DNA from 2 places in the Mesorhizobium sp. M5C.F.Cr.IN.023.01.1.1 genome. Region 2 is predicted to be linked to the other one. Evidence: riboswitches for the same ligand, from Rfam matches in the RefSeq annotation. Region 2 holds a riboswitch; the other holds the start of a gene.
The links. Region 2 has a riboswitch for thiamine pyrophosphate ahead of EOA78_RS02865 (YkoF family thiamine/hydroxymethylpyrimidine-binding protein). Riboswitches for the same ligand answer to the same signal wherever they lie in the genome.

Region 1 (7,215 bases), on a different contig from region 2:
GTGAGCAGGATGGTGACGCCGGCCTCGGCGAGGCCGCGGATCATGCCCCAGACATCCTTGCGGGCGTTCGGGTCGAGGCCTGTAGTCGGCTCGTCGAGGAACAGCACGCCCGGCGTGACGACCAGCGAGGCGGCTATGTCGAGCCGCCTTCGCATGCCACCTGAATAGTCCCTCACCTGTTTCGTCGCCGCTTCGGACAAGCCGAAAGCCGCGAGCAAATCGTCCGCACGGGCTTTCGCGGCGCGACCGCGAAAACCCCAGAGTCGGGCGAGCAGGACGAGGTTCTCCCGGCCCGTCAAGTCCTCGTCGAGCGAAGCGAACTGCCCGGTCATCGCGATTGCCGCACGGACCTCATGCGGGGCCTGCACGAGATCGTGCCCCATCACGGTCGCGGAGCCGGCGTCGGGGCGCGACAGCGTCGCCAGCATCCGCATCAGCGTTGTCTTGCCGGCGCCGTTCGGGCCCAGGATGGCGAAAATCATGCCGCGCGGCACATCGAGATTGATACCATCGACCGCGCGTAGCTTGCCGAATGTCTTGACCAGGCCGCGGGCGGAAATGGCTGACTGGGCAAGGCCCATAGAAGGCACACCCATAGGAGAAGTATCGTTCATGCAATCATCACGCTAGAGGTTCCGACCATCCGCCTGGCCGCCGAGGCTGAAGAGCCGGTCAGACCATATGTCGGACAGGTCTGAACTCATTTCGGGGCTTTCACTCGATCACGGCGCAGGCCTGACGATTTCCGGCATCACCTGCAGGCTGGCTTTTGTAGTCGTCCTGTCCGCCGTGGATCATCAATGCCTTGCCTCGTATGGCCGTATCTCCGCCATCCAGCTTGACCACGCTGTTAAAAGCCTGGGCACGCAAAACGCCATCGGGGCCGACCCGCTGATTGGGCATATCGCCCGCGTGCGGGCCTTTCCCGGTGAGGTATCCATGTTCGGCATTCGTCGGATTGAAGTGCCCACCGGCCGAGGCATGGCCGGTCTGATGGTCGCACTTTCCGGTTTCGTGGACATGGAATGCGACCCATTCACCCGGCGGCAGTCCTGTTACCTCCAACGCTATCAGCACGCCGTGCGCCGTCTCGGTCAGCGTGGCCGTTCCGTTCTTCTCGCCAGCCATGTTGACGAATTCGGCTTTTGCGGTCGCGGTGTCCTGAGCCGCTGCAGGCATCGCGACCGCCAGCGCCAACCCTGCTGTTGCAACCAATTTTTTCATTACTCGTCCTCCGGTTGTCCAAGGAAGCCAAACATCAAGGGGGTTCTCTTCGTTCCATTTGGGAATTGAGTTTTTGTCTCCGGCATAGCCGCCAGGGAAGCGACGCCGACAACTTTTCGATGTGCCTCAGTTTACACCCATTCGAAGAGTTGCGCGGTTTGCCAGCCAGCCAACAGTATGATGAGGATACCAACGAGCCTGAGAAGCGTCTTTTCTGCGATTGACTTCACTACCCATCCCGCAATCGGCGCTGCGACTACGCCGCCAAGGATCAAGCCGGCAACGGCAATTAGATTTTCTGTCAGCTCTCCTGCCTCCTGCCAATGGCCCGTTAGCAACGCAAACAAGAAGGTCAGAGACACCGAGAACGTGATGAGGAACTCGCTGGCATTTACCGTACCAATAACGTAGCGGGGCGTCCCGCCAAAACCGAGAAGGCCCGTTGTTACGATGGGTCCCCATCCGCCACCCCCTGCCGCATCGAGAAATCCACCACCAAGTCCAAGGGGAGGTACCGCGCTTGCAGGGACCGGATTGCTTGGGATACGCCGGAAGGAACGGAACAGGAGCCAAGCTCCTACGAGCGCAAGGTATGTGGTCACATATGGCTTCATGATCGCTCCCTCAAACGAGGTGAGCACAAAAGCGCCGAGAACGCCGCCGAGAACGCCAAACGGCATCAGCCGCCAGAAAAGCTTCCAGTCGATGTTGCGGTGATAGAGGTGAGCCGAACCCGAGGCCGCTGTGGTAAACAGCTCAGCCGCGTGAACTGAAGCCGAAGCGTGTGCAGGAGACACGCCAAACCCCAGCAGTGTTGTCGAGCAAACCACGCCGTAGGCCATGCCGAGAGCCCCGTCCACGGCTTGAGCTACAAACCCTACGAGCGCAAAAAGAATGAACTCTTGCATTTGGCTCTCCAACAAAGCGCGGGTCGCAATTGCCGAAAAGACAATTCACCAAACGCCTGGCATCGACAATGGAGACGACGAACGGGAAATTGTCCACTCGATCGACGCCTTTCCTGTACCTTCAGTCATTCAGCCTCTCAGGATATCGAGAGCGACCTCTCGAGTTGGATGTTCGGGTAGCCGCACCTCCTCTGACCTGAGGTTTCACGGGTCGGGCGCGGACTTGCAGCTCCGCCCCATATCTGTTTAATTGCCGCCATCCACAGGGGTGCTCCGTATCGTCGGGGCTGAGAGATGGGCTGCAAGCCCGTAAACCCTAGAGCTGATCTGGATAATACCAGCGGAGCGAGGCGGGCGATGTTTTCTGACGTACAGATTTCTCTTTATCCGACGACCGGCGATTTCGGCGGTGTCGTCATCTCCGCGACGCTCGATGCGCTCGACCTTTGTCGCAATCGGTTGCGCATAGGCACAGGCGATATTTCGACGCTGCCGGTCGGCCGACTCCAGGGCCATGTCACGATCGAGCTTACGGTTTCGGCCAACAGCCCGGCCCCGCGCTGATCTTTTCGCGCCAGGCAGGTCTCGCATGTCCCAATCTTTCTCCGCCGCGCCGCGAATCGCAGCCTTGTTCGCCAAGATCGGACCGGCCCTGCTATCGGTCGGCACGCTGGTTTTGGCTTGGGAGCTCTATGCGCGCATCTCGGGCATCTCACCCACGACGCTGCCCGCTCCGTCACGAGTCCTCGCCCAGGCCATCCACCAGCGTCAGGCGCTGTTCGAGAACACCGTGCCGACGATCAGCGCCACATTGGTGGGCTTCGCCTGCTCGCTGGCCGTTGCCTTCCTTCTTTCGGTGCTGATCGATTTCTTCAAGCCGCTGCGCCGCGCCCTATTCCCGGTCTTCATCATCAGCCAGACCCTGCCGCTGGTGGCGATCGCCCCGCTGATCGTTCTCTGGTTCGGCTTCGGGCTGACGCCGAAGATCATGCTGGTCGCCCTCGTGACTTTCTTTCCCATGCTGGTCGCGCTGGTGCAGGGTTATGAATCGACGGATCGGGACATCTCGGCGCTTCTGAGTTCGATGGGCGCTTCCCGCATGCGCATTTTCCTGCTGGCCCGCCTGCCCTCCTCGCTGCCATATTTCTTCGCCGGGCTGCGCATCTCGATCACCTATGCCGTGGTGGGCGCCATCTTCGCGGAATATGCCGGCGCGGCCAAAGGGCTCGGCATCTACATGCTCAACGCCAAGAACAATTTCCGGCCCGATCTCGTGCTCGCAGCCGTGCTGATCAGCGCCTTGCTCACGCTGGCCCTGTTTGCCGCTACGGTGCTGATCCAGCGCGCCGCCATGCCATGGGAGCGGCTCGATGCCGCACGAAAATCATGAGCAGGCGGCTGGAGCTGCGCCAGGTCAGCAAGCGTTTTGGCGACATTGACGTGCTTGCCGGCATCACCCTGCATGTCGAGCCGGGCGAATTCGTTTCAATCCTCGGCCCCTCCGGAGCCGGCAAATCCACGATCTTCAAATTGCTGACGGGTGGTCTCGAAGGCCACGGCGGCGGCGTCGACTTCGACGGGCGGCCATTGGCCGACGCGCGCCGACCGTTTGCCTTCATGCCACAACACGATGCCCTGATGCCTTGGCGCACGGTTATCGACAACACCGCGCTGGGCTTGGAAGTGCAAGGCATGTCCCGCAAGGCGGCGGGCGACAAGGTGGCGCCGCTCTTCGGCGAATTCGGCCTTGCGGGCTTCGAGCAAAAGTATCCGGCGCAGCTCTCGGGCGGAATGCGCCAGCGCGCCGCGCTGTTGCGTACCGTCGTGCAGGACCGCGCCATGCTGTTGCTCGACGAACCGTTCGGCGCACTCGACGCCCTCACGCGCACCGGCATGCAGCGCTGGCTTCAGATGATGTGGGACCGACACCGCTGGACCGTCCTGCTGATCACCCACGACGTGCGCGAGGCAGTCTTCCTGTCCGACCGCATCTATGTGCTGAGCGGCCGCCCCGCCCACGTGCTGCGCGAAATCGCCATACCTCTTCCGCGCCCGCGCACGGATCTTGCCTCGCCGGAAGCCAGCGCCATCGAAGCCGACATCCTCGATACCCTGCTCGATCCACAGCCCGCCCAAAGGACTTGACCATGCTTTCCAGACGCCTCTTCATCGCTGCCGCATTGATCACCGGGCTCGGACCCGTCATGTCCGTCCGCGCCCAGCAGACTGTCACCGTCGCACTAGACTGGACGCCGAACACAAACCATGTCGGGCTCTATGTCGCCCAGGCGAAAGGCTTCTACGCCGAGGCCGGGCTCGACGTGCAGATCCTGCCCTACAGCGACACTGCGGCCGGTACGCTGATCGCCAACCGCGTGGCCGATTTCGGTATATTGGGATCCATAGGATTGTTCACCCAACGCACCGCCGGGGCCGACCTCGTCGCCACCTACGCAATCATGCAGACAGAAACCGGCAGGCTGGTGTTCAATGCCGACCGCGCCGATATACAGTCCCCAAGGGACCTGGACGGCCTGACCTATGGCGGTTTCGGCAGCGCCTGGGAGAATGCGCTGATCGGCACCATCATCCGCCATGATGGCGGCGAGGGCAAATTCGAAACGGTGACGCTTGGCACCTCCGCCTATGAGGCCTTGGCCAATGGCGCAGTCGATTTTACGCTCGAAGTCTACACTTGGGAGGGGATCAAAGCGGAACTTGACGGCGAGGCCCAGCGCGCCTTCCGCTACGCCGATTTCGGCGTGCCCGACCAACACACCAATTTCATTGGCTCGAGCCGGGCCTACCTCGAAAAGAACAAGGACACGGCAACCGGGTTCATCGCCGCGACCAGGCGCGGCTATGCCTTCGCCGTCGAACATCCGCAAGAAGCGGCTGATATCCTGATCGCAGCAAACAGCGACGTGCTGACCGACCGTCCGCTGATCGAAGCTTCCCTGAAGGCGCTGGTCGACGGCTACTATCTGCAAAGCCCCACCGGCGCGATCGGCATAATCGATCCAGCAAAGATGGAGGCGATCGGCGACTACCTGTTCGAGGCCGGCGCCCTGCGCGACAGCGATGGGAACCTGATCGGCGAACGCCCCGATTTCGCGGCCTATTACAGCAACGCCTATATAGCCGGCCAAAAATGAGCCCGCCGCTGTGCATATATCTCAAATGCCGTGATCTTTGGCCTCGGCAGTCACGAGGCCGGTTGGCGCATGCCCGAAAAAGCGACCCGCTTGCCTCGACTAGCCTCGACTATTGGGTCGACCAGCAAAGCTTCATCGACGACGTGATCCCTTTGCTGGAGCGTTCGGAAGTTTTCGACGCTGGGGGTGAGCGCATCCTTCGCGAGCGATACGGCCTGCCAAGTCTTTAGGTCTAGAATCGAACAGGGGCGCGTGGCGGTGCTTATTCACGACCGGGCGCGGCTCTCGACTGACGTGGTGGCTTCGTGTCTTGCTTTGGCGTCAGTTCCGCCCCGGGTTGGCCGTTCAATCGTTTCTTGAGGATGTCAATGAGGCTGATGGTGACTGCGATCACCGCAGGGCCGAGGACGAGCCCGGATGCTCCAAAGAGGAGGATGCCACCGACCGCACCGATAAAAGCCATCACTGTGTGGAGCCGCAGCCGGCTCCCGACAAGCATCGGATAGAGCAGATTGTCGATGCCGGCGACGACGCCGCCGCCCCAGATGGTCAGGATCGCTGCGCTTGCCCAAGATCCTTCCAGAGCGAGATAGATCGCTGCCGGCACCCAGATCACGAATGCGCCGAGCACTGGCACGATGGCAAGAAGTCCCATTACCAGGCCCCAGAAGACCGGCGTGGGCAGGCCGAGCCACCAGAACATCAGGCCGCCCAGCGTTCCCTGCACAGCGGCGACAAAAACGGTGCCTATCAGGATCGCATGTACCGTCTCGGCAAGGCGGGACAGCATGTAGGCCGTCTCTGGTGCACGCAGTGGCGAAAGACGCTCGATCCCCCGCAGGGCGGATTCACGGTCCCGCAGAAAATAGAACAGCAGATAAAATGTCAGCACGAACATCACGGCCTGATTGATCGAGCCGCGCAACAGCGATGTGCTTTGTCCCGTCAGCCATTGTACAAATGCGGCGACCGTGCCGGCCGGATCGAGTTGGTTCTCAATCCACTGGGCAACCGCCGAAAGCCCGGGGTAGCCCGACACGAATGTATCTGTGTTCCAACCCCGGATGACCTCCTCCAGATAGGTGGCGCCGTTTACCGCCTCGCGAACAAGCTGCTGTGCCACGAAGATGAGCGGCAGGCCGACTGCAACCGCCGCGATGCTGACCGACGTCAGTGCAGCCAGGTTTTGGTTCCTGAGCCTTTCCTCGACCCGTCGATGAGCCGGGTACAGGACGATTGCCAACACCAGCGCCCACGTCAATGCGGGCAAAAAAGGCAGCGCCAAGAGATAGCAGACATACAGACCGATCGCCGTCGCGGCCACGATGCCGAGCAATCTCATTTGTTTCATATCGGGCATCTGTTTCAGGTCGAGCACCTCTCGCCGTCTCGCAAACCAAGCGAGCCTAGTGGATTTCCCGACAAAATGGCAGCTTCCGTTGCCGCACCCCTACGGCTACGCCGCTGTGGAAAATGAAGAAAATGGCACGGACATTCTCGCTCATTGGGCTGGTGATGCTGACTGGGCGCCCGTGCCCGCTGCCGCACCGCGGCCTGCCCGGTCGTGGATGCTCTGACCTACGGCGGTTTCTACAGCTCGCTCGCGGACTCGCAGCTTCACAGGACCAATAAAAAGGCCGGACTGTTAAAGTCCGGCCAGGCATGAAGGTTCAAAACCTCCAGAGGGAAACACGCCGGACGCAATGGGAGGAAAACATCCGACGCGATGCGTATATGGGTCGGCTCGGGTGACGTTTCAACGAGATGTGGTGGGCCACATCTGCCGCTCCATAGAGCCACATCCGAAGAGTCATCGTCACGGTCCGCGGCAGCTTCGATTGCCGCTGACGAACAGGCGCGCATGCCGCGCGATCTCGCTACCGGCGCTCTACAGATTCCGCCAGATGGCGAGGGCACGGGAAAGGCCG
Region 2 (7,215 bases):
CAGGAGTAAAAAAGATGCTCGACCAGTCCAACGAACTCGCCGCCTGGGACCGCGACCACTTCTTCCATCCCTCGACCCATATGGGTACCCACGCGCGCGGCGAGAGCCCGACCCGCGTGATCGCCGGCGGCGAAGGCGTCACCATCTGGGACAATAATGGCCGCAAGAGCATCGATGCCTTCGCCGGGCTCTATTGCGTCAATGTCGGCTATGGCCGGCAGAAGATCGCCGATGCCATCGCCGCGCAGGCCAAGAACCTGGCCTATTACCACGCCTATGTCGGCCACGGCACCGAGGCCTCGATCACGCTTTCCAAGATGATCATCGACCGCGCCCCCCAAGGCATGTCGAGGGTCTATTTCGGCCTCTCCGGCTCCGACGCCAACGAAACCAACATCAAGCTGATCTGGTACTACAACAACGTGCTCGGCCGGCCGGAGAAGAAGAAGATCATCTCGCGCTGGCGCGGCTATCACGGCTCCGGCGTCATGACGGGGTCGCTGACCGGGCTCGACCTGTTCCACAACGCTTTCGACCTGCCGCGCGCGCCGATCCTGCACACCGAGGCGCCCTACTACTTCCGCCGCGCCAACCGCTCGATAAGCGAGGAGCAGTTTTCCCAATACTGCGCCGACAAGCTGGAGGAAATGATACTGGCTGAGGGCCCGGACACGGTCGCCGCCTTCATCGGCGAGCCGATCCTCGGCACCGGCGGCATAGTGCCGCCGCCCGCTCTTTATTGGGAAAAAATCCAGGCAGTGTTGAAGAAGTACGACGTACTGCTCGTCGCCGACGAAGTGGTCACCGGCTTCGGCCGGCTGGGCACGATGTTCGGCGCCGACCATTACGGCATCAAGCCCGACCTGATCACCATCGCCAAGGGCCTGACCTCGGCCTATGCGCCGCTGTCGGGCGTCATCGTCTCGGACAAGGTCTGGCAGGTGCTGGTGCAGGGTTCCGACAAGCTCGGCTCGCTCGGTCATGGCTGGACCTATTCGGCGCATCCGATCTGCGTCGCCGCCGGCGTCGCCAATCTGGAACTGATCGACGAGATGGACCTGGTGACCAACGCCGGCGAGACCGGCGCCTATTTCCGCGCCGAACTAGCGAAAGCCGTCGGCGGCCACAAAAATGTCGGCGAGGTGCGCGGCGACGGCATGCTGGCGGCAATCGAATTCGTCGCCGACCGGGACGACCGCGTGTACTTCGATGCCTCGCAAAAGATCGGGCCGCAGGTCGCGACAGCCCTTGGCGAGCGCGGCGTCATCGGCCGCGCCATGCCGCAGGGCGACATTCTGGGCTTCGCGCCGCCGCTCTGCCTGACGCGCGAAGAGGCCGACATCGTAGTGTCAAAAACGGCTGATGCGGTGAAAAGCGTGTTTGCCAACGTCTGAAGGCTGATATGAGCGCGATGACCAAGACCCTCCCCGCCACCATGGCCGCCGTGCAGCTGGTCGGCCACGGCGGGCCGGAAAAGCTCGTCTACCGCACCGACGTGAAAGTGCCTTCGCCCGCGCCTGACGAAGTGCTGGTCAAGGTGACCGCTTGCGGCATGAACAACACCGATGTCTGGGTGCGCCAGGGTGCCTATGGCACGGAAGAAGATGCTGCCGCCGTGTCGACCTGGCGGCGGCAAGGCAACACACTGACCTTCCCGCGCATCCAGGGCACCGACACCGTCGGGCACATCGTCGCGGTCGGCGACGGTGTTTCTTCGGCCCGCATCGGCGAGCGGGTGATGGTCGATTTCTCGATCTACAACCGCGACGACGATTCCCTCGCCGACATCGACTACATGGGCCACGGCCGCGACGGCGGCTATGCCGAATACCAGGCCGTGCCGGCCGAGAACGCCCATGTCGTCGCCACCGAGCTGACCGATGTCGAACTCGCCACCTTCTGCTGCGCTTATCTCACCGGCGAACAGATGCTGGAACGCGCCGCACTAAGGGCGGGCGAGCGCGTGTTGGTCACCGGCGCGTCGGGCGGCGTCGGCTCCGGCATCGTGCAATTGGCGCGGGCGCGCGGCGCCATCCCCTTTGCCATCGTCGGCAAGGGCAAGGAACAGGCCGTGCTCGACATCGGCGCCGAGGCGGTGATCACCCGTGGCGTGGCTGACCTGCCCGCCGCAGTGAACGCGGCGACCGGAGGCCAGCCGATCGACGTGGTTGCCGACCTGGTCGGCGGCGCCATCTTCAACGACCTTTTGCGCATTCTTCGGCCCGAAGGCCGCTACACAACGGCCGGCGCGATTGCCGGCCCGGTCGTGCAACTCGACCTGCGCACCATGTATCTCAAGCAGTTGCAGCTGCACGGTTCCAGCCAGGGCACGCGTGCGGACTTTCGCCGTATCGTCCGCTACATCGAAGAGAAGAAGATCCGGCCGCTGGTTGGCGGTGTCTACAAGCTCTCCAATTTCCACCGCGCCCAGGCGGATTTCATCGCTAAGGACTTTGTCGGCAAGCTGGTGGTCGTTCCGGATGCCGTTTCGGCCGCCAATGGATAGAGCAACTCGGTGTGTTGAGATTCAGGTCAGGCCGCGCCGAGAATGATGGTTTCCGAGAACCGGAGCGGAGCGTACTAAAGTACGTGAGCACCGGAAGCGCAGGGAACCGCCGTTTGCAGGCCGGCATCACCTGAATATCGACGCACCTTAGCTCGGGCTGTTCGCCGACACGGTAAGGTCGAGCGCGACATGGCCTTGCGGCGCGCCGAAGCGAAGGAAGGCTTCCGACAGCGTCGCGAACACCGGCCCAGCGTCGCCTCTCAGCTTGGTGCAGAAGTTCTTCGACCTGTCGAAGACGCCCGAAGTCTTGAGGAAGTCGATGCAGCCGTAGATCTCGTCCATGTGATGGCCTTCGCCGAGCGGATAGAGCGAGAACTGCGCGGCGACCTCTTGTTCGAGCTTTTTCGCACCGTCGACATGCGCCCGCGCCGCGCCGATGCGCTCGGCCAGGGAGAGTTCGTGGCTGCTGCCGGAAATCGGTGTGCAGATTGGATCGTCGGGCTCGCCGGGGCAGCCGCGCGACACCGTCGCCGACAAGACGCAATGCACACCACTTGCCGCGGCCGAGGTGAACAGATCGCGTATGGCCGGAAAAAGCTGTTCCGGCGGGCCGACGATCAGCGTCGAGATGTCGTCGGTCTCAATGCGGAAATTCGGCCGATAGAAATCCATCGCCGAAATTGCTTTGAGGATGACGCCGACGAAATCGTCGCACATCGGATACAGGGAAATCTGTGCACCTGAAAACATAGTCGCCTCGCTCCGCTGGCATTACCCAGATCAGCTTGAGGGACCGAAGGCTTGCACCTTCCATCTCAGCCCCGGCAATACGGAGCGCCCCTGTCGATATGGGCGACGTAGCAGCTGCGCGAACGATGTTCAAGTACGGTCCAGGGCAATCGCTTAAGACCAATTGCCGAGCGTGGCGCCGCCAGCGAAGCTGCCGACTTTCGCCAATCACCGACGCCCATTCAGCCTCTGCCTTCGGACGACCTGATCAGTTCAGTGACCCGACCTGCTTGACCGCGGCTTCGAGCGATCTTTCAAACGCGTCGACCACCTGATCGACCTGGGGTTCGGTGATGATCAGCGGCGGGCAGAAGGCCAGCGCATCGCCCATGTTGCGCGAGATGACGCCGTTCTGCTGCATGAAACCGTTGACGAGCCCGCCCAGCGCGCCGGCCGTCTCCAACGGCGTCTTGTCCGCCTTGTCGCCGACCAGTTCGACCGCCGCGATCAGGCCGACGCCGCGCACTTCGCCGACAAGCGGGTGCGAAGCGAACTTGCGCAGCCGATTCTGCATATGCGCGCCGACCGTGCGCGCATTGCCGACGAGATCGCGCTCCTCGATCAGCTTCAGGTTCTCCAACGCGACCGCGGCCGCAACGGGATGGCCGCCGCCGGTGAAGCCGTGGCCGAAGGTGCCGATGCGATTGCTTTCGTCGGCAATCGGCTCGAAAACTTTTTCGTTGATCAGCAGGGCCGAGATCGGCAGGTAGGATGAAGAGATCTGTTTCGACAGCACCATGATGTCGGGCCTGATGCCGAAGGTCTGCGAGCCGAACATTTCGCCGGTTCGGCCAAAGCCGCAGATGACTTCGTCGGCAACGAGCAGGATGTCGTATTTCGACAGCACCGCCTGGATCTTCTCCCAGTAACCGGCCGGCGGAACGATGACGCCGCCGGCGCCCATGATCGGTTCGCCGAAGAAGGCGGCGATGGTTTCCGGGCCCTCGGCCAGGATCAGCTTTTCTAAGTCGTCGGCAAGCCGGCTCGAAAACTGCTCTTCGCTCTCGCCTGGCAGCGCCTCGCGCCAGTGGTGCGGCGTCGACGTGTGCAGCACATTGGCGATCGGCAGGTCGAAGGAAATGTGGTTGTTGGGCAGGCCGGTCAGGCTTGCCGCGGCAATGGTGACGCCGTGATAGCCTCGATTGCGGCTGATGATCTTCTTGCGTGCCGGCTGGCCGAGCGCATTGGACCGGTACCAGATCATCTTCATGGCCGTATCGTTGGCCTCGGAGCCGGAATTGGTGAAATACGCCTTGCTCATCGACACTGGCGCCATCTGCACAAGCTTCTCGGCGAGATCGATCAGCGGCGAATGCGATTTGGAACCGAAGTCATGATAGTAAGGCAGCTTGGACATCTGGCGCACCGCCGCGTCGACCAGCCGCTTCTCGGAGAAGCCGACCGCGACGCTCCAAAGTCCGGCCATTGCTTCGATATAGCGGTTGCCGGCGAGATCCTCGACATAGATGCCGTCGCCTTTCTCGATGACGAGCGGCCCTGCTTCCTCATGCTTGCGGGCATTGGTGTAGCCGTGCATGTGGTAGCTGATGTCGCGAGCTTCGGGAGAATTCGGTCGAGCGTCCATGATGGTTCCTGTCCTGCATGCCGGGACGTGCGTCCTTGCCGCCGTTCGGCGCGCATCGGCAGGTCCCTCTGGCATTAATGCTGTTTGGTGCATCTGTTTCTTGTAAGGGTGTCAAGCCCTTTCGAAAGCGCTGGCGGATGGACGGAAGACATGCAGAATTTCAACTTCGAGGCCGCAAAACGCGAGAACCTGCGCCAAGCCGGCTGTGCGCATCGCCGAGCCGTCATTCCTAAACGGCTCACCAGGCACAACATAGAGGCTGAGGTGGCCTGATCGTGGACCATGTCGACTGCATCGTTGCCGGCGCCGGGGTCGTCGGCCTCGCGATCGCGCGCGAGATGGCGCAGCGCGGCATGGACACCCTGATCCTCGAAGCCGAGAACGCCATCGGCACCGGGATTAGCTCGCGCAATTCCGAGGTTATCCATGCCGGCATCCACTATCCGGCCGGATCGCTGAAGGCCCGGCTCTGCGTGGCAGGCCGGGAAAGGCTCTACCGTTATTGCCAGGAGCGGGCGGTGCCGCATGCGCGCTGCGGCAAGCTCATCGTCGCCACGAATGCCGGACAGGAGCCGGTGCTCGCTTCCATCCTGGCCAACGCCTCTGCTTGCGGCGCGGGCAACCTGACGCCCTTAACCGCCGCCGAGGCGCGCAGGCTGGAGCCGAAGCTGCGATGCACGGCGGCCCTTTTGTCTCCCGCGACCGGCATCATCGGCAGCCACGCCCTGATGCTGGCGCTGCTGGGCGACGCCGAGGAGCACGGGGCGACACTCAGTCTCAACACCCGCATCGTCGCCGGCCGCATCGAGAGTGGGCGCATCGTGCTCGACACGGTCGACAGCACCAGCGGCGAGCGCTTTGAAATCGCCACCGCGCGCTTCATCAACGCCGCCGGGCTTGGCGCCATGGCACTTGCCGGCTCGCTTGTCGGGCTCGACCGGCAATTCGTGCCAGAACTACGCTACGCCAAGGGCAATTATTTTTCGGTCGCCGGCTGGGCGCCGTTCGCGCGACTGGTCTATCCCATACCCGAACCCGGCGGGCTCGGCGTGCATCTGACGCTCGACCTCGACGGCGTCGCCCGCTTCGGGCCTGACGTCGAATGGACGGATCAACTCGACTATCGCGTCGATCCAGCGCGTGGCGAGCGCTTTTACGACGAGGTCCGCAAATACTGGCCGGAGCTCGCCGATGGCAGCCTGAAGCCGGCCTATAGCGGCATCCGGCCGAAGCTCTCCGGTCCCGGCGAAGTCAATGCCGACTTCGTCATCCAGGACGCGGCGGTGCACGGCGTGGAGAGCCTCGTCAATTTGTTCGGCATCGAGAGCCCCGGCCTGACCTCAAGCCTGGCGATCGCCGACCATGTCGCGCAGCGCCTCGCGCCGAAGGCAAGCTAATCGAGGCGACCTGCGCGAGCGTGCCCGCTGCCAAAAGCATAATCCAAAACGCTCGTAAGCCATCTGTAAGCCGGGGTCGCAGAACCTGGGTCCCTCGATTACCGGGACCATCGATATGAAGAACCGTTTCGAAGCCATACCAAACCCAAGCTGCCGGTTCGAGATCTGCGACAATGAGACCGGCGAGCCCGTCGTCCATCGCGATCGGTTGCTCACCTTCCCCTCGGCGAAGTCAGCGGCAAGGATCGCCGACTTCCTCAACCACAGCCGCAGCCACCGGTGCCGCGCCGGTGCCGCCGAATGGCGCGTCGCGGACCGCGATGTCGTCTGGGGAGAATGACCGCCAAGCTGCTCAACCTCGCGATCGGCTTATGGCGGAGCTTCGCCGGATTCCCGTCCAACGAAATTTGACGGAGGATCGAACGCTTGGTACCGAGCGTCGGAGGAGTCCTCGCCATGACCGATGAACCAAGCCGTGAGCCAGCGCGCGATCCCCAGGATTTGGAGCGCCTGCTGATCTCTCGGCAGTGGGTGGGAGACATCAACGGCATGGCCGCGCTTTTTGAACCCAACGCCGTCGTCGACAGCGGTGAGGGACGACTGACGCTGGGCCGCGAAGCGATCCGGGCACTCTTCGCGGACATCACCGCAACGGGCCGAAAATTTGCTGCCGGAAATCAGGCCCGGCTGTTGTCAGCGGAGATTTGGCGCTCACGTCAACCCGTCTTCCTGACGGCACCGTAACCGCCGAGGTCGCCCGCCGCCAAGACGACGGAACATGGCTATGGGTCATCGATCGATTCTCCGTTGCGTAGCGTCGGCCCGATGCATGAGTTTCGCTAGGGATCATGCGCAAACCAAATGCTACAGCGTCCTTCCGCGTCCGAACGAGCGCACTGAGCTGCGCAAGGGGTGAACCCAATGACTGGTCCGGACTG

Region 1: linked by a shared signal. The riboswitch ahead of EOA78_RS23605 (hypothetical protein) and the one ahead of EOA78_RS02865 (YkoF family thiamine/hydroxymethylpyrimidine-binding protein) in region 2 are both predicted to bind thiamine pyrophosphate.

Annotation. Positions count from the first base shown of each region.
Region 1 is NZ_RZSU01000067.1:3,427-10,641, forward strand. It holds gene EOA78_RS23590 (ATP-binding cassette domain-containing protein) at 1-614, opposite strand, end outside; gene EOA78_RS23595 (superoxide dismutase family protein) at 715-1,224, opposite strand; gene EOA78_RS23600 (sulfite exporter TauE/SafE family protein) at 1,356-2,132, opposite strand; TPP riboswitch at 2,387-2,499, shown strand; gene EOA78_RS23605 (hypothetical protein) at 2,490-2,696, shown strand; gene EOA78_RS23610 (ABC transporter permease) at 2,722-3,522, shown strand; gene EOA78_RS23615 (ABC transporter ATP-binding protein) at 3,519-4,277, shown strand; gene EOA78_RS23620 (ABC transporter substrate-binding protein) at 4,274-5,287, shown strand; gene EOA78_RS23625 (AI-2E family transporter) at 5,550-6,665, opposite strand.
Region 2 is NZ_RZSU01000004.1:22,487-29,701, forward strand. It holds gene EOA78_RS02855 (aspartate aminotransferase family protein) at 15-1,394, shown strand; gene EOA78_RS02860 (alcohol dehydrogenase family protein) at 1,403-2,506, shown strand; gene EOA78_RS02865 (YkoF family thiamine/hydroxymethylpyrimidine-binding protein) at 2,654-3,256, opposite strand; TPP riboswitch at 3,247-3,358, opposite strand; gene EOA78_RS02870 (aspartate aminotransferase family protein) at 3,504-4,880, opposite strand; gene EOA78_RS37685 (hypothetical protein) at 5,031-5,153, shown strand; gene EOA78_RS02875 (NAD(P)/FAD-dependent oxidoreductase) at 5,156-6,277, shown strand; gene EOA78_RS02880 (hypothetical protein) at 6,393-6,617, shown strand; gene EOA78_RS02885 (hypothetical protein) at 6,734-7,021, shown strand.